Regions from separate parts of the Undibacterium sp. JH2W genome, predicted to be linked through region 2. Evidence: riboswitches for the same ligand, from Rfam matches in the RefSeq annotation. Region 2 holds a riboswitch; the other holds the start of a gene.
What was found. A riboswitch is a leader RNA that binds a small molecule or an ion and turns the genes downstream of it on or off. The one in region 2 is predicted to bind glycine.
Positions count from the first base shown of each region.

Region 1: another riboswitch for glycine. It lies ahead of ACO0LC_RS26135 (hypothetical protein); the one in region 2 lies ahead of gcvT (glycine cleavage system aminomethyltransferase GcvT).

Region 1 is NZ_JBMPOT010000024.1:49,209-60,071, forward strand. Features, by position in the region: gene recQ (DNA helicase RecQ) at 1-315, opposite strand, end outside; gene ACO0LC_RS26095 (undecaprenyl-diphosphate phosphatase) at 322-1,167, opposite strand; gene ACO0LC_RS26100 (hypothetical protein) at 1,531-2,124, shown strand; gene ACO0LC_RS26105 (hypothetical protein) at 2,124-2,744, shown strand; gene ACO0LC_RS26110 (methyl-accepting chemotaxis protein) at 2,864-4,570, opposite strand; gene ACO0LC_RS26115 (hypothetical protein) at 4,832-5,107, opposite strand; gene ACO0LC_RS26120 (YkgJ family cysteine cluster protein) at 5,123-5,392, opposite strand; gene ACO0LC_RS26125 (C39 family peptidase) at 5,544-6,131, opposite strand; gene ACO0LC_RS26130 (hypothetical protein) at 6,174-6,851, opposite strand; gene ACO0LC_RS26135 (hypothetical protein) at 7,077-7,277, opposite strand; glycine riboswitch at 7,443-7,540, opposite strand; gene ACO0LC_RS26140 (hypothetical protein) at 7,737-9,191, shown strand; gene ACO0LC_RS26145 (hypothetical protein) at 9,281-10,216, shown strand; gene dacB (D-alanyl-D-alanine carboxypeptidase/D-alanyl-D-alanine endopeptidase) at 10,228-10,863, opposite strand, start outside.
Region 2 is NZ_JBMPOT010000002.1:173,666-184,528, forward strand. Features, by position in the region: gene ACO0LC_RS03080 (ABC transporter transmembrane domain-containing protein) at 1-1,180, opposite strand, end outside; gene ACO0LC_RS03085 (penicillin acylase family protein) at 1,408-3,813, shown strand; glycine riboswitch at 4,318-4,406, shown strand; glycine riboswitch at 4,418-4,556, shown strand; gene gcvT (glycine cleavage system aminomethyltransferase GcvT) at 4,629-5,759, shown strand; gene gcvH (glycine cleavage system protein GcvH) at 5,853-6,230, shown strand; gene gcvP (aminomethyl-transferring glycine dehydrogenase) at 6,350-9,238, shown strand; gene ACO0LC_RS03105 (EAL domain-containing protein) at 9,309-10,863, opposite strand, start outside.

The DNA.
Region 1 (10,863 bases), on a different contig from region 2:
TGCACGTACACCAACCTCGGCCAGGGCGTCAACCTGGTCTTGCATGAGGGCGATCAGTGGCGACACCACGATGCCCACGCCATTACGTAGCAAGGCCGGTATCTGGTAACACAGGGACTTACCGCCGCCTGTTGGCATCAGCACCAGGGCATCGCCGCCATTGACGACATGCTCAACGATTTGCCCTTGCTGGGAACGGAAAGCCGGGTAGCCGAAAATGGTCTGCAATAAATGCAGGGCCTGGTCTACTGTATTGTCGCTGGTTCCGGTATTGGTATAGCCCGTTGCTGTCACTGCCGTAGTCACCTCTGTCATCACCCTCTAGTCTGCCCAGGTAATCACGCCAGTGTAGGCAGTAATCAGGATCATGATGCCAAAGGCGATGCGGTACCAGGCAAACACATTAAAATTATGTGAGCTGATATAACGCAACAACCAGCGCACGCAAAAGAAAGCCGAGATAAAGGCCGCAACCGTACCCAGGCTGAACATGGGCAAATCAGCCATCGACAATTCTTCGCGCGCTTTGTACAGCGAATAGACGGTGGCACCCAGTAGCGTAGGTATCGCCAGAAAGAATGAGAATTCAGTGGCAGCCTTGCGTGACAGGCCAAACAGCATGCCGCCTATGATGGTGGCACCCGAACGGCTGGTGCCGGGTATCAGGCCCAATGATTGCGCCAGGCCAATTTTAAGCGCATCCATGATGCTCATGTCATCCACTGACTGTATGCGGGCGTGATTGCTGTCTTCCGCATTGAGCTGTTTTTGCTTGCGCTCAACGATGAGGATGATGATGCCGCCGATAATGAAAGCCAGCGCCACTGGCACAGGAGCAAACAGCAGAGCCTTGATTTTCTTGATGAACAATACCCCTATGATGGCCGCTGGCAAAAATGCCACAACCAGATTGATGGCGAACTTGCGTGCCTTGGCATCCGTGGCCAGGCCAGTCACAACAGAGATGATTTTTTGTCTATATTCCCAGCATACTGCAAATATGGCACCTGCCTGTATCACGATTTCAAATACCTTGGCAGTTTCTGTCGTGAAATTAAGCAGACTGCCTGTCAGGATCAGGTGACCGGTAGATGAAATTGGCAAGAATTCCGTCAAACCTTCGACGATACCCATGATGATGATTTTGACTGCGAGTAGTAGATCCATATGACACTAAAAAGTATGAAGTTAAGCAAGAATTATCCGGGACGAAGCTTAGCATGGCGCATGCTGGCCTTGCGTAGAAATTTGCGGCCTGCTGCTTATATTCAAGCGTAAAAATTCGTCGCTTTACTTTGGCTTACAACTTGCCAGATTGCAGTAGCTTGCACCTGAAGTGCCGTATTTTAGTACTTTCTTGAAATTCATTGTAGTCCAACTGCTCAGTGGCGATACTTCAGCCTGTTAATAAAACTGCATAACACTGCAAATCCCAGACTCATGCCTAAGCAGCCAGAACGATATAGCCCTTATTGCAAACATGGAGTCGCTGCCAGTTTGCTATTAGGTTTGTTTGGCTGCAGTAGCACTATGCCTGTCCAGCCAACCATGGCCTTCCAGGAGCAGAGTCCGGGCGGGATGGCATTGAGTGAGTACCGTAGTCAACAAGTAGAAGTCAGCATGGTGAGGCAGCAATATATCTGGCGTTTTCCGGATGCCAACCAGCATTTGGCCCAGTTTGCTCACCATATACAGGTAGATGGCACGGTGCCTGTGCGATTGCAGGATTTTGTTATTACCTATCGCAAGCCCCTGCGTTTTTCTCGTGGCCCGGCACCAGATGCCGGATCGATGGTGAGCAGGCCGGGAGATGAAGTGCAGATCAGCAAAAATGATCAGTTCCTCGTTACCGAAAGCATAGCCCCGGAGTTTACTGGCGAACAAAGTTACCGCCGCCTGGAGGTAGCCAAGCTTAAGGTCGGTGATGAAAGCTATGTATTGACTGTAGCAAATGGTTTTTTGCACCGCCCCATGTGGCTGGCAATTTATGCCGCAGATGGTAGTGCTGTGTATCGCATAGGTCTGCCGCATGGACATTGGCAATTTACTGAACATGCTGATGGTATCTCCATGGTGGACATCTCAGGTTCTGGCCGGCGAGTGTTGATAAGGCCAGAGCACTAATGAAAGCCTGGCTGCGGCGTGATGCTGTGTATGCCTGTCTATGCATGAATTTAAGTGGCTGCTTCGTGCCACTGCCCATCGTTGGCGGCGGTATTGCTGGCGCAGGGCGGGATAACGATGCAGCCAGAGAAGTAGCCAGCAATTACCCTGAATTTAAGGAGAAACATGTGCAAACCGAAATCACCCAACAAGTAACAAACAAGACGCGTACTGACCGCAATAATTATTTTGCCGGCTTTGCCGATCATGTCCACGTACGTCGTAATACACCCACCAGGATGGGGTCATTTGAATTCAATTTTGTGCGCTCGGGCACAGATAATGGTGTGCTGATCCAGGTCTATCACGATGGCCTGCGCATCATGCTGGAACGCATACCTTCGACTTTTTACATGGGGGAGCTGCAAGCCAGTGAAGTACAAATAGGCGGCTGCGACTACCTTTTGCTGGCCGCTAATTCCCGCACCAGCACGCAACGCATGTGGTTTGGCATTTTCCGTCATGACGGCAGCAAACTGTATGCTGCCAGTCTGGAACAGTCTGTTGTCCGTGTCCATCAAAACGAAGATGGCATTTCCCTGTTCTTTTTGAGTGGTGATTCCATGCGTATCAAGATCTAAGCTGACATAAATGCATATGGGCATTTATGTCGACGGAAAGAAACGCGTCTGCACTGCTTTAGAAAATAACAGCCAGGCAGACATGCCCTTGAAACCAGGGATCAGCTTCCCTTGATTTCTTAAAACTCTTCCCAGTCTTGCTCGGCCGCAGCGGATTTTCTTTGCGGCAGATGGCGAAGCTGCGCTCTACTGGATACATTTACTGCGCGCGTAATCACTGGTGGACGGAGGGTATTGACGGGGCGGCGAACTTGCATGGCAGGTTTTTCTGCCTGCTCCATGATCTGGAATTGCGCGACCAGATCCGACAATTTAGCTGATTGCTCGCGCATGCTTTCTGCCGCAGCCGCAGCTTGTTCCACCAGGGCGGCATTTTGTTGTGTCATCTCATCCATTTGCGTGACAGCCAGATTGACTTGTTCAATACCGGCACTTTGTTCCTGGCTGGCTGCCGTGATTTCGCTCATGATGTCTGCCACATGCTTGACGCTGGAAACAATATCCGTCATGGTCTGGCCAGCCGTATCCACCAGCCTGCTGCCATGTTCGACCTTGCCTACTGAGTCATCGATGAGGTGCTTGATTTCCTTGGCGGCGGAAGCACTACGCTGTGCCAGATTGCGCACCTCGGTTGCCACCACGGCAAAGCCACGACCTTGCTCACCGGCGCGGGCCGCTTCTACGGCAGCATTCAGGGCCAGGATATTGGTCTGGAAGGCTATGCCATCAATGACCGAGATAATATCGACGATCTTGCGCGAGCTTTCCTTGATAGATCCCATGGTTGCCACTACCTGTCCGACCACTTCCCCCCCTTTGACGGCAACGCCGGATGCCGAGATCACCAGTTGATTGGCCTGGCGCGCATTGTCGGCATTTTGCTTGACCGTCGATGTCAGTTCTTCCATTGACGATGCAGTTTCCTGCAATGAACTGGCTTGTGATTCTGTGCGAGATGACAGGTCTGCATTGCCCGAGGCAATTTCAGCTGCAGCCACGTTGATGGTTTCAGTGCCATGTCGCACATTACCAATGACACCGCTGAGGCCAGTGTTGATGCCATTAATGGCATGCATCATCTTGCCGATTTCATCATGCAGTTTTATCTCTAGGGAGTCACTCAAATCACCTTGCGCCATCTTTTCTGCAACTGCCGTGGCCCTGGCCAGTGGCTTGGTGATGGATATCGTCATCAACCAGGCACAGGCTACTGCCAGCATGGCAGCAATTACCGAGAGGGCGATCAACAGCATGCGGCTGGATTGATAAGTGTGCTGGATTTCGTCCGAAGTATCATCAATTTGCTTGCGCTGCATGGCCAGCATTTCTTCTATCTTTTTGACATAGATAGTCGATGCTGGAATGAACTCCTTGTCCAGAGCAGTATTGGCTTCATCCACTTTGCCTTCTTTTTTGAGGTCGACAACTTTGTTGCGGGCACTGATATAGGCTTGGCGTTGTTCGCCGATTTCCTTGAAGAGGGCAATCTCATCAGCACTCTTCATATGTTCGCCTATTTCCTTTTGCAGGAGTGCAGAAGTCCTGCTTGATTCTTCCTGATCTGCTGCAAAAAATCTGGCGAGCGAAGGATCGCTGCTTTTGGCTATGGCTATGGTACGGCGCACGCCAGTGTGGATATTGCGATACCAGTCGCTAACCATGCGTTCTGTTGCCAGCGGATCTTTCAATAAATCATCAGCCGCTGCAGCAACCGTATTGAGTTTAAGGATGGCGACCAGGGTGGTCATGAAGAACAAGACCAGGATGAGTGCAAAGCCCAAGCCTAGGCGTTTACCCACCGAAAGGTGTTTAAGTAAAGAGATCATAGATTTTCTATTTGTTGTCGTAAGACAAATTGAAAATGCAGACCCGTAATTACCTGGTGGTCTGCATAGGGAAGAAGAGAAATTAAATTTCCTAGTGGCAATTATACTTTGAAGTAATTAGCTAGTTGTATGAAGTTTGTATGAAATTTATTCATGATTTGTCAAATCAGATTTTTGTATGACTGATAAGTAAGGCTTGGCATTGTATATTTAATCAGAAATACCTATTGGGTATGCTTGGTGATTGATTTAACATTGCCTTCATTTCTTGTTTAGTACTTTGAGCGATTTAACTGCACTCATCAGCATTGTCATTAGGAGAAGCAAATGCATGCTCACTACAAGCATGGTCCCCAACTGTGCATGAAGCTGGTCCAGCATATAGGCCAGGCCCCATGCCAGCAGCGGGAATAAGGGGATAATGGGAAATATGGACAGACTTCCCATGTCCCCTCTTGCTCTCTTATCCAAGACAGTAGTTGGTATCCAGATGAGCCAGGCAAGACTGGCAATGATTAGGGCGAACAGATCAGTCATGGCAGACGCATGGTATCAATGTGGCGCGGTCGCAGCTTCAAGCTGTGTCAGATAAAACATCGCCTGCTCTTTATTATCCCCGCACATGTCTGACGATGCCTGTAAGCCCGCGCAAACAGCCGGGCGGCTGGCATCGCCAAAAATCTTGCAGCCTAAATCTTCATCCAGTTGTATACAGGGCACACCCGCGGGTTTGCCGTCTGGCATACCGGGTATAGGACTGGAGATGGACGGTGCTATGCAGCAGGCGGCGCAATGAGGGCGGCAGGAAAAAGAAGTACTCATGCACGCATTGTAAAGTATGCCTCTTATGGCACGCCAGCAGAAAGATGTGCTCGGTATGGTGCACGGCAGGTAGGAGGTGTTAAATGCACAAGCTCCCACCTGCTTATTTCATGACGTTCATGACGTATATGTCACGGCAATGCCAGGGTGATCAGCCACTGACATTCATACGCTGGGTATGTGTCCATTGATGGTCATAGTCCGAAACCGTAGAACCATAAGTTCTATAGGTTTTACCTTCACCTGGCCATGGGTTCATGATGTAGATGTAATTGGTGCCATTGTAGACTTCATAGCCAGAGCCAACCATGATATGGCCGCCACCATTGGTCCAGCCATAGCGGATGACGAAGGGGCGGTTGGCATTGATGTCATTGACCACGGTATTCCATGAAGAGGCATAGTTGTAAGCATTGTTGGATACACCCCAATGGTTCAGGATGTTTTGCACGCTACCACCGCTGCCATACATGGAGTTGGGCTGGTTGGCGTAACTATTCCAGTTAAAGTTGCTATTGCCACAGGCGTAATTCAAGCCAAAAGCCCAGTTGACGATCTGGCACTGACTGGGATTTTGATTGTAAAAACTCAGCAATGCCTTGCTGCTGCCTGCCCAGCACCACTGGCTATGCTCTTGTGTTACCAGCGGTATGTTCAGTGCGCGTGACTGGGCAAAGGCAGATGAAACACCCAGCATGATGCCCAGTGCAAGGATCAGTCTTAACAGATTTTTTTGCATGATATCTCCCTATATATGTCGGTATGAGTATGGATGCTGCGCTTAGCGGAAGTTATCCATATTGGTCTTGATGCTGGCCCGCAGCGGATCGAGGATGTCGCTTTGTTCCAGCAATCCACCATTGGCGGAGGCTGTTCCGGTTTTTTCGCTGCGCTGTTGCAGCAGCAGGGTTTGCCGGGCTGCCTGCAAAGGCGCGAAGCGGGCACGGGCATCAGTGGGGGACACTACTTCTAGGAAATCTGACATGGCCTGGTAGATACGGATGAAGCGCAAGTTAGAGCGCGTGCTATTGCCATGCACGGCAATAGCTGCATCCACATCCTTGGCCAGCACGCTTCCACCATAGGAGGTAATACCCCAGCGGCCATTGTCCTGCCTGAGGGTTGCCAGACCTATCGGTGTGTCATGCAGGCTGATGACAAAGCGCCACTCGCCTGTGGCCTTGGCCAGGCTACGCAAATCACTGCGACCAGCCAGGACATCTTGCGGCGGGATGCTATACACAGGGAAGCCATAACTGATTTTGGCATCCTTGAGGTCTTGCACATCATTGACTTCCAGCGGGAATTCGGCAGGCAGGGTGCCACCACGCCGCTGTACATTGAATTGCACAAAGTCGGCAAAATCACGTTGTGCTGCTGCGCTGACGAGGCGGGCCTGCTCTGTCGTACCGGCGATGTCGCTGCTGATGTTTTGTGCCAGTAACGGTGCACTCGTCATAGCACAGCTGAGACTGAACATCAAAGCGGCGAGCGTGGATTTTTTGTATCTTGAAACGGAGTTCAAATGCATGATAGCTTGCTCCTTCTAGAGATGTAGATAAAAGCCCGTCTGTCCAAGCGGGCTGGGCGGCTTGAAACATGACATGGTTCACATGCCGGACAATTCACCCGCGGGTGCGGGAAACAGGTAATTAGCTCAAGGAGCTAACAAGGCTGAGTAGCATCAACAATGCAGGTGACTACACCAGAAAGACGTGTGGTGAGCATGCATGGTCGAGCTGTCTGCATTGAGATCATCTTTGTAGCCATGGTTGAGCTGGCTGCTTTCTTCAGACCTGGCTTTGTCGCCAGTCTTTTGTCGTGCGAGCGCGCAGGCTGCCGCCATCGCGGTGACAGTGTCACCGTGCAAATGAGTCAGTTTCATGATGTAGAAACTCCGGGCGTCAAAGAGATATCTGCGCGCAAAATACGCTGCGGATACCCCCTCTGTCCTGGACCTGAGAGATTTCGCCTGCAACTGCTGGTGGCAGTGCAATGCTTGCTCCTTCGGTGTGCCGGGCGACGTAGTCCGGCAGCTCTTCAGAGTTTGAAAGTGATAACGGTCCTTGTTGCCTGAGAGTTTCCGGGGTGGTTGCTCCTTCGGCGCTGTCCTTCTTGTGCGTAGACAGTCTCTCCCGATATCACCTGGCTTGCGCCTTTGTGCTCAACCCCTTGTGTGGGTCGTAGAAATGAGCATAGTGCACGCCTTAATCATTTACAAATTATTTTTGATAACAAAGCGATTATTTTTTTGCTAATGCTGTGCAGCCATTGTTTTGATAATGGCTTGCCAGCCTTACATGCTTTGGTATGCTTGGTGTTTGTCCCTTAGCCCAGCTATCATATGGCTACTATCGACCCCTTCTCTTTATCCATGCCTCTACAATTTACCCTGGTTTCGCGATCACGCCTGTCGTCCCTGCTCGGCAAACTCAGCCTTGCTTGTGGGCTGGCACTGAGTTTTATCCACGCTGAAGTAAATGCGCAAGACCAGCCAGCAGTGCAGGAAGCTGCCAAGGAAAAAGGCAAGGAAAGTGCCTGGCTGACTAGTTCTGGACTGAGCAATTTTGCAAAAAAAATGGTGGAAAGCCGTTACATGCCTTACAAATTGGCAGGGCAAAAAGATAGTAAGGGCATGCTGACTTACAAGGCTTATTTCCAGCCCTTGCCACCTGATGTAGAAAGATTTTATTACTATTGGGCCATGACGACGGAGTGGTATGCCAATTACAAAAAGAATATGACAGAAGAGGGCTATCAGGAAACCTGGCACCAGTCTTTTCGCGATGCTGCCAATACCGAATTACATCAGGCGATCTGGCAAAAAAAATCTACAGGAAGTCCAGAGGTTCCCAAAGTGGGTAGTGCTTACGCGGATGAAGAGCATGAGCAAAACATACTGGTCTCAATGTTATGGCGCGGCGAATTCAATAAACTGGATCAGACACTGGACGATGGCTTTGCAAAAAAACAGGCCGGAAAATTAAACTCCAATGTCCTGTACACGCGTTTTGGCACCTTGTCACGTTTGGATAAAGAGTACAAGAAACAGTTTGATCGCTGGGTAAAAACCAGTCAGCATGGCTATGCCTATCTGGCGCGCGGGATGTTCTTGCAAGAGCAGGCCTGGGAAGCGCGCGGTGCTAAATTTGCGGCAGAAACCAGTAAGTCACAGTTTGCCGCATTTCACTGCCTGGCAGCCCTGGCCAGACAGGATTTCAACAAGGCCAATGAAAAAATCATGGCATGCGCTATCTGTGCCGGTGAATTGATACGCAATAACAAGGCGCTCAGCAAGCAAGAAGATGATCTTGCTTTGCTCAAAACCGCTCTGCAACAAGACCCTGGCCTGTATTCGCCAGCGTATGCCTATCTGAATAAATTGCTGCCGCAATGGGGTGGTTCGTTTAGCGAGATGGAAGCCTTCATCAACGAGATCAGGCAAATGACGGACGATGAAGTGCTGGTCGAACAATTGAAGTCTCGACTGTGCTATGAGCGTGGCATGGCTATTTATGGAGAAGATACAGAAGGGGCACGCATCTGGCTTGAAAAAGGTTTGAATAGCCAGCCCTATCAATTGCTCATCAATGAGCTGGCCCTGCTATATGCCAAAAAGAACAGCCACAAACAAGCCATAGCCCTGCTGGAAAAGAGTATGGCGAATGGCAATGAATGGGATATCTATACCCTCGAGGCCCTGGCGCAGTCTTATTTTGCGCTAGGCATGCAAGTCAAGGGTGACAAGCTCATCGCCAAGAGGGATGAGGCTGTCCGGCGCTTCAGGAATGGTGAATAGAGAGATTGTGCTTCTGATATCGGCTCTTCATCAGGCTTCAGTTAAAATCTATTTTGCTTCATAGAAGATTTTCTTTTGCGTAATCCATTGTGCAATTAACTGTTCAACCAAGCCTGCATCGCCCGCTCTTCCATTTTTTTTCCTTGCTTGCGCTATGTCTGCTGGCCGCTTGCACACGCACAGAATCTGTGCAAACCCTGGAGCAGCGCGACCTCATGCGCCTGGTATTCAAGGGCTGGGATGTGGTAGATGACAAGGCCATCGTCAAGGCACCGCAGTTAAAGGCAGAGCTGCCGGCCTCAGCCAGACCGGTAGCAGAACTGGCCCTGCGCATGCATGCCCTGCACGTGCAAAAGCTGGCAGAAGATACCGCAGTCTTGCTGGTCAAGGGCGAGCCACTGGAGTCTGGCTTACCCAATCTGATTGCTGCCTACTGGTTTCAGCGTCGTGGCGAAGCCTGGTCATTGACCAATCGCCAGGACGTGGTGGAATGGCTGGCCCCCGATGGCCGTATCAGCAAGACCAGCCTGGTGGAATTATTTCCTGGCGAATTTGCCCTGGCGATAGAACATAGCCACGTAGAAAAAAATGAAGTGAATATCTGGCTGCGCTTATTGCGCATAGAGGCCGACAAGATCAGCCCTATGTTCGATAAAAGCAAGGACCCTGATCTGGTCCGGCATTTTGAAAGTGGGCCAGAATGTGAAAGCCTGATGCGCTCAGGTAAAGGCAAGCACCTGCGCCTGCACTTGCGCGACAGCGACCCGGCACCACCCCATTGCCATGACTACCTGGCCAGATGGCAGCTCAGCCCCGGCACCACCATGCCAGGCCCGCTATTGCTGGAATTTTCAGGCAAGATCATCAGCTATCGTGAAGTCAGCCATGGCACAGATAGCACGGGTGAGCGCCTGACAGGCTACGACTTGCTCATCACGCCACTACTGGGCAAGATCAGGCTGGTGTTTGATCCGGCCACGCAACAATATGTGGTCCAGAATGATAAGCAGCATAAAGCCAAATAGGCGAGTAGTCGTCAAGGCCGCCCGGCCGCGACCCAGTTGATTAATTCATCCAGCGCAGCCTTGGCCCTCGCAGCCTCATCATGATTGATCATGGCCACGACCACCCATTGCTGGTCATTGACATCCCTGACATAACCGGCGACGGCGACCACATCTTTCAGTGTGCCGGTCTTGATGCGCGCCCGCAATTCTGCCGGGCCACCTTTCAAACGGCGGCGCATGGTGCCATCCAGCGAGGCTACAGGCAGGCTGCTGGCAAATTCTGCATACCAGTTACTGCGCGCACCAGCTTGCAATAAACCAGCCATTTGTTGCGGGCTGATACGTTCCAGGCGTGACAGGCCCGCGCCATTTTCCAGCACCAGCCCGGCATCGTTGATGCCTTGTTTGAACAGCCATTGCCTGATACGTGCATCGGCTGCCTGCAAATTGCTCATGCCCTGTTTATTGCCTGCACTGCCTGATTCGGCACCCAAAGTCAGGTAGAGCGTGCGCGCCATGACATTGTCGGATTGCTTGTTGATGATGCGCAGTATATCCGCCAGCGGCTCGGACACACGCTCAGTCAAGACTGTGGCAGAGGCGGGTGTTTTACCATCGCGCACTTCACCCTGCCAGGTGCCGCCCATCTCTTGCCACAGGGCGCG
Region 2 (10,863 bases):
AGCCAACGATGGCAACAGTTTCGCCAGGCTGTATATCCAGCTTCAGGTTCAGCAAGGCCGCAGTCTTGGGGCGTGAAGGATAATGAAATTCCAGCCCTTGCAATGACAGTGCTGCCCCTCTGGGATCATGCTCGGCACGGGTAGGCAAACTCAGTGCTTTTACAGGATTCTGTATCGGCGATTTGACCTCGATCAATTCCAATAAGCGCTCGGTTGCACCGGCAGCGCGCTGGGCATCGCCCATGACTTCCGACAAAGCGCCAACAGCACCTGCGACGATGGATGCATACAGGATGAACTGACCCAGTTCGCCACCACTCATGCGGCCTTGCATTACTGCATGGGCACCCAGCCACAAGACAAACACAATCGCACCAAAGATCAGCAGGATAGCCATGACTGTCAACAGTGAGCGCGCACGTATGCGGCGCATGGCAGTTTTGAATGCGCCTTCCACTGTGCCAGAAAAACGCTGCGCTTCTATATGTTCATGGGTGAAGGCTTGCACGGTAGGCATGGCATTCAGTATTTCACCTGCAATTGCTGATGCATCGGCAATCCGGTCTTGCGAATCACGCGATAAGGTGCGCACACGGCGCCCAAACAGGATGATGGGCAAGACCACTACCGCCAGCATGACGATGATGATGGACGACAGTTTAGGGCTGGTAATGAATAACATCACCAGGCCGCCGAGGAACAGCAAGAAATTGCGCAGGGCCATTGAGATGCTGGTGCCCACCACGGTTTGTATCAGCGTGGTGTCGGTCGTCAGACGTGACAGCACTTCACCGGTTTGTGTGGTTTCAAAAAATTCCGGGCTTTGTGTCACCACATGCGAATACACGGCATTGCGTATATCGGCTGTCACTCTTTCACCCAGCCATGACACCATATAAAACCTGGCGGCCGTGGCTATGCCCAGTACGCAGGCCACCCCAAACAAGGCGATAAAGGTCAGGTCCACATGCTTGATGCTGCGGTCGCCGGCACCAAAACCCAGGTCTATCATCTGGCGGAAAGCATAGGGTATTGCCAGTGTAGCGCCAGCAGCAACCAGCAAGGCAATGCCTGCCAATACAAACTGCATCTTGTAGGGCGTGAGAAAGGGGAGCAGGCCTTTGAGGGTTTGCAAGCTGCTGCGCTGGGAAATTTCAGCGGTAGGAGGGGGAGTGGTCATGCGCAGTCCTAAAGGATAGACAAACTAAGGGCAAGCGTCGGCTGGGCCGCGGGCTAAACAATAACGAAAGATATAGATGATGATATGCAGGCGAATATCAATAGCATGCTTCTAGTCTTTTTCTGGTGATAAACTATTGTCAATACTTATGAGTTAACAGCGTTTGAGTGTAATTTTGACCATCAGTGTAAAATCAAAAAACAATATACCGCATAGAAGGCTTACAGATGAAACGTGTGCTGAAATGGAGTTTGCTCATACTGACAGGTCTGTTACTGATTACCTTCATTGCTGCTGCTGTTTATCTGTATGGCAAGCGCGTGCAGCGCTCAGGTAATCAGGTGCTCACGGGTTTGCAAGCCGAAGTGACGGTGCAATATGACGAACGCGGTGTGCCGCATATAGAAGCAAAAAGTGAGGCAGACTTGTATCGTGCTCTCGGTTATGTGCATGCGCAGGATAGATTATTTCAAATGGAAATGGTGCGTCGCCTGGCCAAAGGTGAGCTGGCAGAAATTCTTGGCCCCAAACTGCTCGATACCGACCGTTTATTCCGCACCCTGGGTTTGCGCAAGCATGCGGCTGACTATGCTGCCAGGCTTGATAAAAACTCTCCTGCAGTCAAAGCCCTGAAAGCCTATCTTGATGGTATCAATCAATATCAGGCCACGCACGCAGCACCTCTGGAATTTGAATTGCTGGGCATACCCAAACGGCCATTTACTGCAGAAGATACGGTTGTTGTATCTGGCTATATGGCATACAGCTTTGCGGCGGCCTTTCGTACTGAACCAGTATTGACTCAGATACGTGACAAACTAGGCGCAGACTATTTGCGCATTTTCGATCTGGCCTGGCATCCAGAAGGTGTTATCAAACCCTTGCAATTGGGTGCCGCAGACTGGGGCAAGATGAATCGTATCGCCACTACCAGCCAGCAAGCTTTGGAGGAATTTGGCCTGCCTCAGTTCGAGGGTAGCAATGCCTGGGTGGTCGCCGGTAAAAATACTGGCAGTGGTAAACCCTTGCTGGCGGGTGATCCGCACATCGCTTACTCGGCACCCGCGGTCTGGTATGAAGCTCATCTCAAAATGCCGGGTTTTGAATTATATGGCCATCATCAGGCACTCAATCCCTTTGCCTTGTTAGGTCACAACCAGAACTTTGGCTGGACCCTGACCATGTTCCAGAATGACGATCTCGATTTTATAGCCGAGAAAGTCAATCCACAAAATCCCAATCAAGTCTGGATCAAGGGGCAGTGGGTGGATATGCAAAGCCGCGAAGAAATCATTAAGGTCAAAGGGCGTGAGTCCCTCAAACTGCAATTGAGAACATCAGCGCATGGCCCTATCATCAGCGACGCCTTCCGTGAAGCATGGGGTGAAGATCTGACTGCCAAACCCATCGCCATGTGGTGGGCATTTTTGGAAACTGAAAACCCTGTACTCGATGCCTTTTATGAATTGAACCGCGCCAGCACAAAAGAAATAGCAGCCCATGCAGCCAGCAATATCCATGCACCAGGTTTGAATGTCGTCTGGGCGAATACGCAAGGCGACATCGCCTGGTGGGCTGCGGCGAAACTGGTCAAGCGACCATCGGATGTCAACCCGGCTTTTATTCTTGATGGCAGTACAGCAGAGGCAGACAAGCCTGGCTTTACTGATTTTGCTGATAATCCGCATGAAGTCAATCCTGCGCGCGGCTACATTGTCTCGGCCAATCAACAACCCTTGCCATCAGGCGATTTTGCCATCCCCGGCTATTACAATCTGAATGAACGTGCACGCAGGCTGGAAGCTTTATTAGCGCAACCAGGCATCAAGTGGGAGACCAAAAACAGCCAGGCTTTGCAGCTTGATAACAAGACAGCTTATGCTGCGCAGATTTTGCCCTCTATCTTGCCCACCTTGCGCAAGCAAGTAACTGATGCAGACGGCAAACGTCTGCTGGAACTGCTGGAAAAATGGGATGGCAGTTACCAGGCGAATAGCATAGCACCCACCATCTTTAGTCAATTGCTGTATCAGATCACCTATGCGGCAATGGCAGATGAAGTCGGTGAAGTCCAGTTCAAAAACCTCTTGCGTACCCGCGCGCTTGACTATGCCTTGCCACGTTTGCTGGCAGATGCGCATTCACCCTGGTGGGATAACCGTACTACGCCAGCAGTAGAAACTCGCGACGATATCCTGGCACTGGCCTGGCGCGACAGCATCGCGCATTTGCAAAAAACCTTTGGTGCCGACAGCAAGCAATGGACCTGGGGCAAGGCGCATACCTTGACACATAAGCACCCCTTGGCGCAGCAAAAGCCGCTGGACAAGCTATTCAACATAGGCCCGTTTGAAGTTGCAGGTGGGCGTGAAGTGCCAAATAATTTGTCCGGGCCTATAGGACCAGCACCCTGGGATGTCGTGTATGGGCCATCAACACGACGTCTGATTGATTTTGCTGATGCTTCGAAAGCGCTAGGCATTAATCCTGTGGGGCAGAGCGGGGTTTTGTTTGATGCACATTACAATGATCAGGCGGCAGGGTTTGCGGCTGGGACTTATGTGCAGCAGTATTTGAGTGAGAAGGATGTTGTGGGACATGCGAAGAGTGTGCTTGTGTTGAGGGGGAAATAGGGGGGGCTGTTACCGTCATCACCGAAGCATAATCCGGCAATGATGCAACGCACATATTGACGTCATTCCAGCATGCTTTTGGCTGGAATCCAGTGGCGTTCGTGGTCAACTATTGCGTGAGCTAATTTCTGATCCCTAGTGTTTGAGCATTCGGATTTTCAAATACTTGCACACGTCATTTAAGATTGCTACCCCCGGCCTGCAATCATAATTTCACGAATACTGGTTATTAATTTCAGCTTGGCAAAAGCATTTAAGATATTTGCCTCACGCAAAATGCAAGATTCAAATCAGTCTGCAAGGATGAGATTTACTATCAGGTAAATATAGGCGGTAAATGGAAAGTATATTTAAATAGTCGATTTGGCAATGGAAGCAAATACAAGAATTTCGTTAAAATAAAATTTTATTTGCCAATTTAACAAATCCAGCATGAACTAAGCACTTTTCTGTAAATATTTCCACACTCAACTACCCAAGCCCTTGCAAGCCTTATATAATCGCGCTACTTGATCGGGAGAGCGTGACGAAAGTTGCCGCCGAAGGGGCTAATACCCAAAAAACTCTCAGGCACAAAGGACCGATCGACGGGGTAGTTAAAAGTTGCCCCAACTCTGGAGAGCGGTAGCGGCAGATACGTTTATTTTTATAAATATTCGCCGGACTACCCACCGAAGGTGCGCGCGGGCAGCAAACATACATGGCTCCCGTAATCTCTCAGGTACCAGGACAGAGGGGTATGCGATTTCAGCGCATGCGGCGTTTATTCGTCGTCGTGCGTTTGTTCGTCCCTTCAATCTGGTAATGAGGCACTCATGACGCAAGCAGCGACATCACTCAAGGCAACTCCCCTCAATGCAGCCCATCGTGCGGCTGGCGCAAAAATGGTTGATTTTGGCGGTTGGGACATGCCCGTCAACTATGGTTCCCAAATCGAAGAACATCATGCAGTGCGCACTGATTGCGGCATGTTTGATGTATCTCATATGTGTGTCGTTGATCTCCAGGGCGAAAATGTTCGCAGCTTCCTGCGTGGCCTGGTAGCGAATAATGTTGATAAATTGCAGGTAGCGGGCAAGGCCCTGTATTCCTGCATGTTGAAGCCTGAAGGCACGGTCATTGATGACCTCATCATTTATTTCTTCAGCGAAAACTGGTTCCGCCTCGTCGTCAATGCTGGCACGGCAGAAAAAGACATCGCCTGGATGAATGCCCGCAATGCAGAAACCAATAGCGGCCTGACCATTACCCAGCGCCGTGATGGTGCTAACGCTTTTGCCCTGGTGGCAGTGCAGGGCCCGAACGCCCGCGCCAAGGCATGGGAAGTCTTGCCAGAAACCAAAGCAGCTAGCGCAGAAATCAAACCCTTCAACGCAGTCATCGTCGCTGATACTTCCTTTGGTGAAGTCATGGTGGCACGCACTGGTTATACCGGTGAAGATGGTTTCGAGATTGCTGTATCTGCCGATCGCGTGACTGATTTCTGGAATGCCCTGGTTGCAGCCGGTGTCAAACCTGCTGGCCTCGGTGCACGTGACACCCTGCGTCTGGAAGCGGGCATGAATCTGTATGGACAGGACATGGATGAAACAGTCAACCCGCTTGATGCTGGTCTGGCCTGGACCATAGACCTGGTCAGTGAACGCGATTTCGTTGGCAAGCAAGCACTGCAAACACAAGGCCAGAACGCCCAGTTCCTGGGTCTGATCCTGCGTGAAAAAGGCGGCATCTTGCGCGCCCATCAAAAAGTAGTATGCGCACAAGGCGAAGGCGAAATCACCAGCGGTACTTTCAGCCCTACCATGGAACAGGCAATTGCACTGGCACGTTTGCCTATGGGCGTGTCTGTCGGCGATACTGTACATGTTGTTATCCGTGACAAGCAATTGGCAGCATCCGTTGTCAAACTGCCTTTTGTCCGTAACGGCAAAATCCTGGCCGTATAATTTGATCTGCAGTCAGTACAGCGCACTGGTACTGACTACTATTGATTAGCCACTCATTATTATTTAAAACAATTTATTTAACTGGAGCCCATCATGAACGTACCAGCAGACCTGAAATACACAACATCCCACGAATGGGTACGCACAGAAGCAGACGGCACGATCACTGTCGGCATTACAGCATTTGCTCAGGATGCTTTGGGCGATATCGTTTTCGTTGATTTGCCTAAAGTTGGCACAGCACTCGAAGCTGGCAAGGATTGCGCCGTGGTTGAGTCTGTTAAAGCAGCTGGCGACATCTATGCACCAGTGACTGGCGAAGTTGTCGCCATCAATGAAGAATTGGCCGATGCACCAGAATCCATTAATGCTGACGCGTTTGCAGCATGGCTGTTCAAACTGAAACCAGCCAATATTGCTGATGTTGATGCCTTGATGAATGCTGAAGCTTACGCCAAGAACATCGCTTGATTATGTAGTTAAAAGAGGTGGCCCTGTGGCTGCCTCTTTTAATATGGATTTGCCTGTTGCGGTTTGTCCCGCATAGCTCCGCCTGATATTCCACGTTACTCTTCCGTACCCCATATACCATGACCCGTCCTTCACTGACCCAACTGGAAGCGCATGACGCTTTCATCGCTCGCCATATCGGCCCTTCTGAAGCAGAACAAGCCGCCATGCTGAAAACCCTGGGCTATGCTGACCGCACAGCCCTGATTGATGCCATCGTCCCGGCCAATATCCGCCGTCACGATGTGCTGCCACTGGCGCAATTCACAGAAGCCAAGTCCGAACAGGAAGCACTGGCCACATTGAAGGCACTGGCGTCGAAAAACCGTGTACTGAAGTCCTTGATCGGTCAGGGTTATTACAATACGCATACTCCTGGCGTGATCCTGCGCAATATCTTTGAAAACCCTGCCTGGTACACAGCTTACACACCTTACCAGCCAGAGATTTCCCAGGGCCGCCTGGAAGCCATCCTGAATTTCCAGCAAGTCATCACTGACCTGACTGGCATGGATATCGCCAATGCATCCATGCTGGACGAAGGCACGGCTGCTGCTGAGGCAATGACGCTGATACAGCGTGTAGGCAAATCCAAATCCAATGTGTTTTATGTTGGCGATGATGTCTTGCCACAGACCCGCGAAATCATAGAAACCCGCGCCAAGCCGCTGGGTATCGAGGTGCGTACTTGCACGGGTACAGAAGCACTGGACAATGATTGCTTTGGTATCTTGCTGCAATACCCTGGCGTGGACGGCGCCATCCGCGATTACCGCGAATTTGCTGCCACCTTGCATGCAAAAGGCGCGATGGTCATCACTGCTGCCGATTTGCTGGCACTGACACTGATCGCTTCCCCAGGCGAGTGGGGTGCTGACGTGGTCGTTGGTAACAGCCAGCGCTTTGGCGTACCGCTGGGCTTTGGTGGCCCGCACGCAGGTTATATGGGTACGCGCGATGCATTCAAGCGCAGCATGCCTGGCCGTCTGGTTGGCGTGACGGTTGATGCACAAGGCAACAAGGCTTATCGCCTGGCCCTGCAAACACGCGAACAACATATCCGCCGTGAAAAAGCTACCTCGAATATCTGTACAGCACAGGTGTTGCTGGCAGTGATTGCCTCCATGTATGCCGTTTATCACGGCCCAGCAGGCCTGCGCCAGATCGCCTTGCGGGTACACCGCCTGACTGGTGTGCTGGCTGGCGGCCTGAAACAACAGGGTCTGGCTATTGCCAACACTACTTACTTCGACACCCTGACAGTCAATGTCGCCAATGCTGCTGCCTACCATCAGGCTGCCCAGGCTGCGGGCTACAATCTGCGCCAGATCAGCGCAACACAAGTTGGCGTTTCTCTTGACGAGACAGTCACACGTGCTGATGTTGAAGCTTTGTGGACGATTTTTGCCAAGGCCAGCGGTGTCACGACAGCGCCGGATTTTGCAGCGATAGAAGCAGGCGTCAATGATGCATACCCGGCAGCACTGACACGCGGCACGACTTACCTGACACACCCAACTTTCAACCGCTATCACGCAGAACATGAAATGCTGCGTTACCTGCGCAGCCTGGCTGACAAGGATTTGGCGCTGGACCGCACCATGATACCGCTGGGTTCATGCACGATGAAGCTGAACGCCACCAGCGAAATGATTCCTGTGACCTGGCCAGAGTTCTCCAGCATCCATCCATTTGCGCCAAATGACCAAACTATCGGTTACCGCGAAATGATCGATCAGCTGGAAGCCATGCTGTGTGCAGCGACTGGTTACGACGCTGTATCCCTGCAACCAAATGCCGGTTCCCAGGGGGAATACGCTGGATTGCTGGTGATCCAGGCTTACCACGCATCCCGTGGTGAAGCACACCGTAATATCTGCCTGATCCCGTCTTCTGCCCATGGTACCAATCCGGCATCCGCCAGCATGGTGGGCATGGACGTGGTCGTGGTGGCTTGCGATGACAAGGGCAACGTTGATCTGGCTGACTTGCAAGCCAAGGCAGAAAAGCACAGCGCCAACCTGGCAGCAGCGATGGTGACTTATCCATCCACGCATGGTGTGTTTGAAGAAGGCATACAGCAATTGTGCGAAATCGTGCATAGCCACGGTGGTCAGGTCTATGTCGATGGTGCGAACATGAATGCGCTGGTTGGCGTAGCCGCACCGGGCAAATTTGGTGGCGATGTCAGCCATCTGAACCTGCACAAGACTTTCTGTATCCCTCACGGTGGTGGCGGCCCAGGCGTAGGCCCGGTTGCAGTTGGTGCCCATTTGGCGAAGTTCTTGCCTAATCAGAAATCCACAGGCTATGTCCGTGGTGAAGATGGTATCTCTGCCGTCAGCGCCGCACCATTTGGCTCTGCCAGCATCTTGCCTATCTCATGGATGTACATCGCCATGATGGGCGCGCAAGGCTTGAAGGCAGCGACAGAAACAGCGATCCTGGCAGCTAACTACATCGCCAAACGCCTGGCCCCGCATTACCCTGTACTGTACAGCGGTCATGATGGCCTGGTGGCGCATGAGTGCATTCTGGATCTGCGTCCATTGACAGATGCGACTGGCATTACCAATGAAGACGTGGCAAAACGCCTCATCGACTTTGGCTTCCACGCACCAACCATGAGCTTCCCTGTGCCTGGCACGCTGATGATAGAACCGACAGAAAGCGAATCACAAGCCGAACTCGACCGCTTCATCGATGCCATGATCAGCATCCGTGAAGAAATCGCCAAGGTAGCCAGTGGTGAATTCGATGCCAAAGACAATCCTCTGAAACATGCGCCGCATACAGCAGAAGTGCTGATCGCCAATGAGTGGCCGCATGCTTACAGCCGTGAAGTGGCAGCTTACCCGGTTGCTTCACTGCGCAAGAATAAATACTTTGCGCCGGTTGGCCGTGCTGACAATGTCTATGGTGATCGCAATCTGTTCTGCTCTTGCATACCAGTTAGTGATTACGAATAAGTCTTGACTGCTTTGCTATAAATGAAAACGGACATGCTTGCATGTCCGTTTTTCTTCATCAGATAATCATTCAATTCGGCATCAGTACAGGGATAGGCGCATGCGCGGTCACACCCAGACGCAGCATTTTGGCAAATTGTTCTGCCGCCAGTGGCCGGCTAAAAATATAGCCTTGTCCTTCTTCACAATGCTGGGCTTTTAAGAAAGATAGTTGCCCCTGCTTTTCTATACCCTCTGCAATGACTTTTTGTTTCAGGCTATTGCCCATCGCGATGACGGCGCTGACGATGATGCCATCACCTCCGGCTTTACTTGCACCTATTTCATTGACAAATGACTGATCGATTTTCAATACATCAATCGGGAATTGATTCAGGTAACTCAGGCTTGAATAACCAGTGCCAAAATCATCGACTGCCAGTTGTATCCCCATGTCTTTCAATTGCTGGAGTATGGCGATGCTACTTTCTGCATTGCGCATCAAGACACTTTCGGTGATTTCCAGTTGCAGGCAGCTTGGTGAAAGCCCCGTCTCTTGCAAGATGGTACGTACGGCTTCAACAAAATCCTGGCGGCGAAATTCAACTGCAGAAATATTGACAGCGATTTCGGCAATCGTTAAACCTGCATCCTGCCATTTCTTGGTCTGGATACAAGCTTCACGCAAGACCCAGCGGCCTAGCGGGATGATGACACCACAGTCTTCTGCAATGCCAATAAAGCGTATTGGTGGCACCATGCCCCATTGTGGGTGATCCCAGCGCAACAAGGCTTCTGCGCCAGTGATGGCGCCGCTTTCAAGATTAATCTTGGGCTGGTAATGCAGCGAGAATTCATTGCGTATTATTGCCAGTCGCAGATTAGCTTCTATGACTTGCCGTTCAACTGCACGCACATTCATTTCTGGTTTGAAGAACTGGTAGTTATTGCGGCCTTTTTCCTTGGCCTGGTACATGGCCGTATCAGCATTTTTGATCAGGGTATCTGCATCTGCACCGTCGGCCGGATAGGAACTGATGCCTATGCTGGTGGTGACATACAACTCATGGCCATTGATACTATGTGGTGTTGCCAGCGACTTCAATAATTTTTCGGCAGTAAAGGCCGCATTCTCGGCAGACTTGTCATCTGTCACCAGTATGACGAATTCATCGCCACCCTGGCGGCTGACAGTGTCAGAACTGCGCACGCAGGCGCACAGGCGTTCAGTGACTGATTTCAGCAGCATGTCGCCCAGAGCATGACCTAAAGAATCATTGATATGCTTGAAATTGTCCAGGTCCAGGAAGAGTACGGCGAGGTGGGTTTCGCGACGTTTGGCCAGACCTATGGCCTGGGCAATGCGGTCATTCAACAGAGCACGGTTAGGCAGGTTGGTGAGGAAATCATGTTGCGCCAGATGCGCCATTTTCACTGCCATGGCCTGGGTCGCCGTGATATCGCGGAACACCATGACAGCACCGGATAGGTTACCGTAAGAATCGTGGATAGGCGCCGTGGAATCTTCTATGGCTACCTCGCTGCCATCACGTCTGAGCAAAATGGTCCCGGGAGTAAGGGTGGTGGCCGTATCCTGTTGCAATACCTGTACGACAGGATTGGCTTTAGGCTGCCGGTTTTCACTT